DNA from 3 places in the Paraburkholderia sp. SIMBA_027 genome. Region 1 is predicted to be linked to each of the others. Evidence: riboswitches for the same ligand, from Rfam matches in the RefSeq annotation. Region 1 holds a riboswitch; each other region holds the start of a gene.
The links. Region 1 has a riboswitch for cobalamin ahead of cobG (precorrin-3B synthase). Riboswitches for the same ligand answer to the same signal wherever they lie in the genome.
Positions count from the first base shown of each region.

Region 2: linked by a shared signal. The riboswitch ahead of SB764_RS08330 (HoxN/HupN/NixA family nickel/cobalt transporter) and the one ahead of cobG (precorrin-3B synthase) in region 1 are both predicted to bind cobalamin.
Region 3: linked by a shared signal. The riboswitch ahead of SB764_RS09865 (TonB-dependent receptor domain-containing protein) and the one ahead of cobG (precorrin-3B synthase) in region 1 are both predicted to bind cobalamin.

Region 1 is NZ_JAWRWY010000018.1:140,000-143,258, reverse strand. It holds gene SB764_RS30000 (cobalt-precorrin-6A reductase) at 1-92, opposite strand, end outside; gene cbiE (precorrin-6y C5,15-methyltransferase (decarboxylating) subunit CbiE) at 89-1,321, opposite strand; cobalamin riboswitch at 1,384-1,578, shown strand; gene cobG (precorrin-3B synthase) at 1,675-3,063, shown strand; gene SB764_RS29985 (precorrin-8X methylmutase) at 3,063-3,259, shown strand, end outside.
Region 2 is NZ_JAWRWY010000004.1:62,386-65,644, forward strand. It holds gene SB764_RS08325 (LysR substrate-binding domain-containing protein) at 1-788, shown strand, start outside; cobalamin riboswitch at 895-1,092, shown strand; gene SB764_RS08330 (HoxN/HupN/NixA family nickel/cobalt transporter) at 1,182-2,240, shown strand; gene SB764_RS08335 (amino acid permease) at 2,317-3,259, opposite strand, start outside.
Region 3 is NZ_JAWRWY010000004.1:408,502-411,760, reverse strand. It holds gene SB764_RS09875 (CoA-acylating methylmalonate-semialdehyde dehydrogenase) at 1-182, opposite strand, end outside; gene SB764_RS09870 (LysR family transcriptional regulator) at 391-1,332, shown strand; cobalamin riboswitch at 1,414-1,611, shown strand; gene SB764_RS09865 (TonB-dependent receptor domain-containing protein) at 1,702-3,259, shown strand, end outside.

The DNA.
Region 1 (3,259 bases):
CTGTACACATGCTCGGGCGCGAGCGTGCGCGCGATGCGCAGCGCGTCGCCGGTGCCGCCGAGCAACAGGAGACGAGGCGCGCGCGCGCTCATGGCTTGCGCACGTCGTAGAGCGTGACGGGCAGCGCCTGGCGCCAGGTATCGAAACGCCCGAGCGGTTCCGCCTCGCCGATGCCGATGCGCGTGAGCGTGCCGCCGTGCTGCGCGCGCCACGCGACGAGCGCCGCCTCGCTCTGCACGGTCACCGCGTTGGCGACCAGCCGCCCGCCCGGCGCGAGCCGTTCCCAGCAGGCGTCGAGCACGCCCGGCACCGTCACGCCGCCGCCGATAAACACGGCGTCCGGCGCGGCGAGGCCCGCGAGCGCATCGGGCGCGCGGCCCGCCACCAGTTGCAGCGCGGGCACGCCCAGCGCGTTACGGTTGTGCTCGATGAAGCGCTGACGCTGCGCGTTCGCTTCGATCGCGATCGCGCGGCAAGCGGGATGCGCGCGCATCCATTCGATGCCGATCGAGCCGCTGCCCGCGCCCACGTCCCAGAGCAGCGCGCCCGGCGTCGGCGCGAGGCGCGCGAGCGTGAGCGCGCGCACATCGCGCTTGGTGAGCTGGCCGTCGTGCTGGAAGGCGTCGTCGGGCAGGCCGGGTGTGAGCGTCCAGGCATCGGCACGCCGGGCGTCGTCGGCCTCGCATTCGAACGCGACCAGATTGAGCGCGGCGCATTCGTCCACTTGCCACGCATCGGCGCGGCCTTCGATGCGACGTTCGAGCGCACCGCCCAGATGCTCGAACACGCTCAGGCGCGTCGCGCCGAAACCCTGCGCGGCGAGCAGCGCCGCGAGCGCGGCGGGCGTGCGGCCGTCGGCGCTCAGCGCAAGCACGCGTGAGCGCGCGAACAGATGGCGGCGCAGCGCGTCGAGCGGACGGCCGACGAGCGACACCGCCGCCACGTCCTGCAAGGCCCAGCCGAGCCGCGCCGCCGCTAGCGACAGCGACGACGGCGCGGGCAGCACCGCCATTTCATCGATCGGCACATGACGCGCGAGCGTCGCGCCCACGCCGAAGCACATCGGATCGCCGCTCGCGAGCACGCATACGCGCGACTGCGATTGCGACGATTCGCGCAGCGCCAGCAGCGGCGCGACGCTGAACGGCTGCGGCCAGGCCTCGCGGCGCGCCCCCACGCGCGCGGGCAGCATCGCGAGATGACGCTCGCCGCCCGTCACGACATCCGCCTCGAACAGCGCGCGCCGCGCGGCGCGTCCGAGTCCCGCGTATCCGTCGTCGCCTATGCCGATCACCGTCAGCCACGCCCGCCTGCCCTGCATCCGATCTCCGTTCCGGGTTGCGCGCGCGCCGTTTCGTCTCGCGGAGCACGCTGGAAAACGGGCATAATACCGCTTCCGCCGGCGCCGGACGGGCCTGAAAACCTCGACGGCATAAAAGGGAACACAGCAAAACTGTGGCCGCCCCCGCGACTGTGAGCAGCGAGACCGCATCCACCCGAGCCACTGGTTTTACCGGGAAGGCCGATGCGGCCGCCGACCTGCGAGCCAGGAGACCTGCCGGCCGAACGACTGTTCGTGCGAGCCCATGCCGGGCGGGGTGTACCGGCGGCCATCGTCCCGCCAGCGCACCGCGCCGGGGCGCTCCGACTCGCGCGACGCAACCACGGTGTCCCTTGAATTACGATTCGCAGCCCGCTTCGTCCCCTGCCACGCTTGCCGAGGCGCGCCGCTCGGCGTGTCCGGGGCTCGTGCGCGTCGTCGCGGCGCGTGACGGCGGACTGTGCCGCATCCGTCTGCCCGGCGGCGTGCTGAGCGCCGCCCAGGCGCGCGCCATCGCGCACGCGGCGCGCACTGATGCCGACGGCACGCTCGAACTGACCAACCGCGCCAACGTGCAGATTCGCGGCGTCCGCGCGGGCCAGGAAGCGGCGCTCACGGCCGCGCTGATCGCCGGCGGCCTCGGCCCCGCGAACGGCGTGCAGACGCCCGCGAATCTGTGCGCCGCCGACGAGTTGCGCAATCTGATGCTGAGCCCGCTCGCGGGCCTCGATCCGCACGCGCTGTTCGACACCACGACGCTCGCCGCGCCGCTCGTCGCGATGCTGCAAAACGAGCCGCGCTTCGCCGCGCTGTCGCCGAAATTCGCCCTGCTGATCGACGGCGGCGAGTCACTCGCGGCGCTCGATCATCCGCACGATATCTGGCTCGCGGCCACGCGCGAAGGCGACGCAACGCGTTTCGCGTTCGGTCTCGCCGGTTGTCCGGACGACGGCGCGACCGGCTCCATCGCCGCCACGCACGTTCAGGCGCTGATCCGCGCGCTGCTGCATGCGTTTCTCGATCTCGCCGCGCCCGATCAATTGCGCATGCGCGACGTGATCGCCTCGCACGGCGCCGCTGCATTGCTCGACGCCGCGCAACGTCATGCCGATTTCGCGATCCCGACGCCACAGCCCGCCGCCGATCACCACGCGCCCGCGAACTGGCAGCGCCCGCGCGTCGATCTCACGCGACGCCTGGGCGCGCACGCGCTGCACGCGAACGGCGACGGCTACGTCGGCGCGCAACCGCCGCTCGCGCGCCTCGACGCCGCCACGCTCGACGCGCTCGCCGACCTCGCCGAACGCCACGGCGACGCCACGCTGCGCATCACGCCGTGGCAAGGCGCGCTCGTGCCGCACGTCGCGCGCGCGGCGCTGATGCCCGTGCTCGACGCCCTGCGCGCGCTCGGCCTGAGCGTCGACGCCGCCGATCCGCTCGCGCGCACGATCGCCTGCACGGGCTCGGCGGGTTGCGCGAAAAGCCGCGCCGACACCAAGGCCGACGCGCTGCGCCTCGCGCCGCATCTGCCGCCGCACGTGCAGGCGCACCTGAGCGGCTGCGAGCGCTCCTGCGCCGCCGCGCACCGCGCGCCGTTCACGCTGCTGGCCGCCGCGCCGGCGCATTACGACCTTTACGAGCGCGACGCGAGCGCAGCCGGTTTCGGCCGCCTCGTCGCGCGCCACCTGACCCTCGACGCCGCCGCGCACACCATCGCGCAGCGCGCCCCGGAGCCTTTTTGATGTCTGATTACATCCGCGACGGCCAGGCGATCTATCGCGAATCGTTCGCGACGATCCGCGCCGAAGCCGATCTCGCGCACATTCCCGCCGACCTCGAAAAACTCGCCGTGCGCGTGATTCACGCCTGCGGCATGGTCGACGTCGCCGCCGACCTCGCGTTCTCGCCGGGCGCGGGCGACGCCGGCCGCCGCGCGCT
Region 2 (3,259 bases), on a different contig from region 1:
AGCAGATCCGTCTGCTGGAGGACTGGTTCGGCGTGCCGCTGTTCGAGCGGCGTGCGCGCGGCGTGGTCCTGACCGACGAAGGCGCCGCGCTGCTCGGCGACGTGAGCAGCACATTCGAGCGGCTCGCCACGGCGGCAAGCCGCTTGCGCCGCCATGATGTGCCGGTTCGCGTGTCGGGCATCGTGCGCGTGAATGTGCAGCCCAGTTTCGCACTGGGATGGCTGCTGCCGCGTCTGGAAGATTTCCGCAGCCGCTATCCCGAGATCGATCTGCGGCTGTCGACGACCTCGCGCAAATTGCGCTACATCGGCCACGCGTTCGATATCGGCGTGCGCGCGGGGCCGGAAACCGGCGACGGTGTGATCTCCCGTGCGCTGATGGCCGACGTGCGGCTACCCGCGTGCAGCCCGGCGCTTCTGCATCGGCATCCGATTCGGGAAGCGGCGGACCTGCGCCACCACACGTTGCTGCATTCGAGCACCACGCGGTCCGCATGGGCGAGCTGGCTGCGCGAGGCGGGCGCCGCTGATCTACAGCCGCACCGTGAAATCGAACTCGACCACACCTATCTCCAGCTGGCGAGCGCGGTAGAAGGCCTGGGCGTCGCGCTCGCGTCGCTGCCGCTGATTGCTCGGGACATCGCCGCCGGGCGGCTCGTCTGCCCGATTGCCGCGCCGGGATGGCGCGCACCCGACTACACGCTGGTAATGAACGCCGATCGCGCGCGCGATGAAGCCGTCGTGGCCTTCGGGCAATGGATGATCGACAGGGCCGGGCGCGAAGCCTGACGTACCGGCAATGGCAACCGCAAGCGCAAGCGCACGCCATCGAATACCTCGCCATCGAATCCAGGCTTTTTTCTCGTGTGCAATTGACGTCTGGGCCGTCCGCCCATTACGCTTGCGGGCTGATGGTTCCCGGCGACGGGATCAAAAGGGAACGCAGTGACGACGCATTGCGTCGAGTCTGCGGCTGCCCCCGCAACTGTAAGCGGCGAGTTCGTGCCATTCGGCGCCACTGGGAAACCGGGAAGGCGGGCATGAGAACCGTGACCCGCAAGCCAGGAGACCTGCCATCGACCGAGGTCCATGCAGCCGCAACGGGCGGGGTGTCCCAATGCGCAAACCACCGCTTCGCGCGGTGCTTCGTTGCAGGACAGCCCCGACCTCAGGATCTGTCACATGTCCATCGCTCTCGAACCGGCCGCTGCGCCGGGAACCCTTCGCCGTCGCGTCGCCAGCATTTACGCCGTGCTCGCGGTCTTCAATATCGGCGCGTGGATCTGGGCGTTCATCGCCTTTCACGCGCAGCCGCTGCTGCTCGGCACCGGCCTGCTCGCCTATGGTTTCGGCTTGCGTCATGCCGTCGACGCCGACCATATCGCCGCCATCGACAACGTCACCCGCAAGCTGATGCAGGACGGCCGGCGTCCGGTTTCCGTAGGTTTCTTTTTCGCGCTCGGTCACTCGGCCGTGGTGCTGCTCGTGGCGATTGCCGTCGCGGCGACGGCGGCGGCGCTCGAAAGCCGCTTCGAGGCGTGGAAGGATATCGGCGGGGTCATTTCGACGAGCGTCTCCGCGCTGTTTCTGTTTCTGATCGCCGCGATGAACATCGTCATTCTGCGCGGCGTGTGGCGCGCGTTCGGCAAGGTCCGGCGCGGCGAGCGCTACGACAACGACGACCTCGATCTGCTGTTGAACAGCCGCGGCCTGCTTTCGCGCCTGTTCCGCCCGCTGTTTCGCCTCGTGTCTCGACCGCTGTGGATGCTGCCGCTCGGCTTTCTGTTCGGGCTCGGTTTCGACACCGCGACCGAAGTGAGCCTGCTGGGCATTTCCGCGAGCCAGGCGGCGCAAGGCGTGTCGATGGGCGTGGTGCTCGTGTTTCCGGTGCTGTTCGCGGCGGGCATGTCGCTCGTCGATACGACCGACGGCATCCTGATGCTCGGCGCCTACGACTGGGCCTTCGTGCGCCCCATCCGCAAGCTCTATTACAACCTCACGATCACGCTCGTTTCCGTCGCGGTCGCGGTGCTCATCGGCGGTATCGAAACACTCGGTCTGCTCGCCGATCACTTCGACCTCAAGGGCGGCTTCTGGAACGTGATCGGCAGCCTCAACGACAATTTCAACAACCTCGGCTTCGTCATCATCGGCGTGTTTATTTTTGCGTGGGTGATTTCGTTCCTCATTTACCGCCTGAAACGCTACGACGAACTGCCGGCGCTGCAATCCGATCGTTGAACGCGCAATCACGCGACATCGCAAGACACATTCGGCGTCCTCGCCCGCGCACGCAAACGGGCGAGGACGTCGTGGTTCAAGCGCGCCGCTGACGCAGATAACCCACCGCCGCGAGCGCCACGCAACACCCCAACGTGGCGATCACTTCGCCGCGGTGATCTTCGCTGAGCACCATCACCACGAAGGCGCCGCAGATCAGCGCAACGACCAGCACGCCCAGGAAGGGGTGCAGCCACATCCGCACCTTCAACGGCCCGGCGGACACGAGTTGCTGGCGCAGACGCAACTGGCTCACGGCAATCACGAGGTAGACCAGCAGCGCGATCGCGCCGGTCGTCGAGAGCAAGGCGTCGAAGACATATTTCGGCGCAAGATAATTCGCCCCGCACGCCACGAACGCCACGAGGCTCGACGCCATCACGGCGCGCGCCGGCACGCCGCTCGCGGTCGTGCGCGTGACGAAGCGCGGCGCCTGCTCGCGCCGGCCGAGCGAATACATCATGCGCGATGCCGTATACAGCGCTGAGTTCAGGCAGCTGCCGACCGCGACCAGAATGAGGCCGTCGGTAATGAGTCGCGCGTACGGAATATGGAAGCTGCGCAGCACGGCCTGATACGCGCCCAGACCCGTCAGATCGGCGTCGTTCCAGGGCACCGTGCAAATGATGACGAGCACCGAGCCGATATAGAACAGCGAAATGCGCCAGACCACCGAGGTAATCGCGCGGCCGATTTCCCGCGCGGGATTTTCCGATTCCGCCGCAGCGATCGTCACCACTTCAGTGCCGAGGAACGTGAACATCGTCGTCAGCAACGCACCGACGATCGGCGCCATGCCGCGCGGCATGAATCCGCCATGACCGGTCAGCGTGTGCCACGGCGTGAGGTGGACGGACGGCATCAGCCCCGCGATCGCCGCAATCCCGCAGCCGATAAACAGCAGAATGCCGGCCACCTTGATGATCGCGAACCAGAACTCCAGTTCGCCGTAATTCTTGACGCTCGCGAGGTTCGCGACC
Region 3 (3,259 bases), on a different contig from region 1:
GGGAACGCGGCTTTCGCGCTCGCCACGGCGGCGTCGACGTCGGCGACTTCGCCCAGCACCAGACGGCGCGCGGCGGCGCCGGTCGCCGGATTGAAGACGGATTGCGTGCGGTCGCCCGCGCCGCGTTCGCGCTTGCCGCCGATGTAGTTGACTACGTCCGCGGAATCGGTAAAGGGCTGCATGTCATCTCCTCGAAGTTGGGTATCGATTGAGCATCGGTTGATCGTCACTATGACGGCCAGTGTACGGAGGCGGCAGGCGTCTGCACAGCCACGCAGGCTGAATTGATTGTTTTCCAGCGTGAACAATCGCCATGCGCAGCGCTGAAAGATACGCGGGCGCGGTGCTATCATCGGCGCATCTTTGAGGATTCGGGGCAGGAGTCATTTCGTGGATACGCAGAACGTCGAAGCGCTCTGGACCCATTTGCACTGGCTGAACGTGCTGGCGGCGCAGGGCAGTTATACGGCGGCCGCTGCGCGGCTCGGCGTGAGCAAAGCCGCGATGAGCCAGCGGATCGCCGAACTGGAACGCGTGGCGGGCGTCGCGCTGGTGCAGCGCACCACGCGCAGCGTGCGCTTCACGGAAGCGGGGCGGCGGCTCGTGGAGGACACGCGCGCGCAGTTCGAGCGCATCGCCACGAGTTTCGCGAGCGTGCGCGAAATGGCCGACGTCGCGCGCGGCACGGTGCGCGTGACCGCGCCCGTGGCCTTCGCGCGTCAGCAACTGGTGCCGCGGCTTGCGCAGTTCGCGCGGGCGAATCCCGAGGTGCGCGTGCAGCTCGAATTGTCCGACCGGCTTACGTCGATCGCGAGCGAGGGTTTCGATCTCGCGATCCGCCACAGCGCGCAGGTGCCGGAAACGCATGTGGCGTTCAAGCTCTGCGACACGCGTTCGGTGATCGTCGCCACGCGCGCGTATCTGAAGCTGCGCGGCACGCCGCAAACGCCCGCCGATCTTGCGCAGCACGACTGTCTTTACTATCCGCGCACGCTCGGGTCGGGCGCGTGGTCGTTCGAAAAAGCCGGGCGGCGCGCCGAGCAGTCGCGCGTGAACGTGACCGTGAACGGGCCGGTGTCGGCCAATAACAGCGAGGCGCTGCGCGACGCCGCGCTCGAAAATCTGGGCATTGCGCTGCTGCCCGATTTCAGCGCGCAGGCCGCGTTGCAGGCGGGCAAGCTCGTCGTGCTGCTGCCGGCGTGGCGGCCGGTGGGGGCGTTCGCGTCGCAGTTGCACGTGGTGCGGCCCTATGGCGCGCATGTGCCGCGCGCGGTGACGCTGTTCGCCGATTTTCTGCGTCAGACCTTCAGGCAGGGCTTTCCGCTCGAATGAGCGATGCGGGCGGCGAGTCGCATCTGACGTTTTTTCGCATCGCCCGGCGCGCCGGAGGTTGACGCGCGGAACGCGCCGCCTTTACGCTCGCGCGCTGATGGTTCCCGGCGACGGGATCAAAAGGGAACGCAGTAACGGCGCGCGCGCCGGAAGTCTGCGGCTGTCCCCGCAACTGTGAGCGGCGAGTCCATGCCAGCGAGGGCCACTGGGAAACCGGGAAGGCCGGCATCGGGCGACGACCCGCGAGCCAGGAGACCTGCCATCGACCGAGGTCCAAGCAGCCGCAAAGGGCGGGGTGTCCCGATGCGCGCGCGCCGCCCGCGCGGCCGCCCGTTGCAAGGACAGTTCGACCTCTGGATCTGTCTGCTCATGAAGTATCGTCAATTCGCTTCCACCGTTCTCGCGTCCGCCGTCGCGGCCTGCGCCTGGCAAGGCGCTTATGCGCAAACGTCGCCGCAAAGTGCTGAAGAAAGCGCTGAACCAACCCAGGCCGACGCCACGTTGCCGAACATTCTCGTGGTTGGCGACACGCAGCATCTGCCGCAATCGTTCGATCAGCGTTACGCCAGCACGCAGGTGCTCACGCGCGCCGATCTCGACCGGCTCGACCCGATCGACCCGAGCATCACGCAGGCGCTCGCCACGCTGCCGGGCGTCAGCGTTTCGCAGAGCGGCGGTCCCGGCGCGACGGCGTCGGTCAGCATTCGCGGCTCGGCGGCCAATCAGGTGGCCGTGTTCATCGACGGCATCCGCGTGGGCTCGGCGACCACGGGCACGGCCGCGTGGGCCGATCTGCCGACCTCGGCGTTCGATCGCGTGGAAGTGATTTCCGGCCCGGCGGCGGCGTCGTTCGGCGCGGATGCGGTGGGCGGCGTCGTGCAGCTCTTCACGCGCCACGCCTCGAATCAGCCGAACCAAACCACGGTGTCATTCGGCGGCGGCTCGAACAAGACCTTCGACACGCAGCTGCGCACCTCGGGCACCGTGCCGTCGAGCGGGCCGCTCGCGGCGCTCGGCGGACTCACGTATTCGCTCGGTCTGCACGACTACAACACCGCGGGCATCGACGCGACCAAGCCGTGGGCCTACGGTCACGAGGACGGCCGCAATCCGTATCACGCGCAGGACGTGGACGCGCGTCTTGGCTACGCGCGCGAGAACTGGTCGATCTCGACCTTCGCGCTCTATCACCGCTCGGATCTCTCGTACGACAACGCGGGCTACGCGGATCGCCAGCGCGATCATCAGCTCACGACCGGCGTGGCGTTTCATCTCGACATCACGCCGACCACGCAGTTCGACCAGTCGTTCGGCTATGCGTACGACCGCCAGTTCCTCTACGCGAACGACCCCGGCATGCCGACCGACGAAATCGATTCGACGCGCCTGAGCACGTCGACGTCGATCACGCATCAGGAAACCGGTCACACGCTGTTCGGTCACGCGCTCTCGGGCGAGACCAAGCTCGCGTACGACTTCACGCGCGAGCAGGCGTATCTTCCCGTCGATGTGCCGGACGGCCTGCCCGCGCGCAACGATTCCGCCGTCTCGCTGCATCAGTCGGCGACGCTCGGCGACTGGACGCTGTTCCTCGCCGGGCGCCACGAGATCGTACAGGGGCAAAGCGTGAACACGGGCAACGCGGCGCTCGCGTGGGCGATCACGCCGGTCTATACCGCGCGCGTGTCGTACGGCAACGCGTTCCGTCTGCCGACCTTCAACGACCTCTACTATCCGGGCTACGCGAATCCGAATCTGCAACCCGAGCGCAGCGACACGGTGGAAGTGGCGCTCGACGCGGCGACGTCGATCGGCACCTTCACGGCGGCGCTCTACGACACGCGCGTGCACGACCTCATCACCTACGATTCGCAGACCTTCCTGCCCGTCAACGTGGGCCGAGCGCATATTCAGGGCATCGATCTCT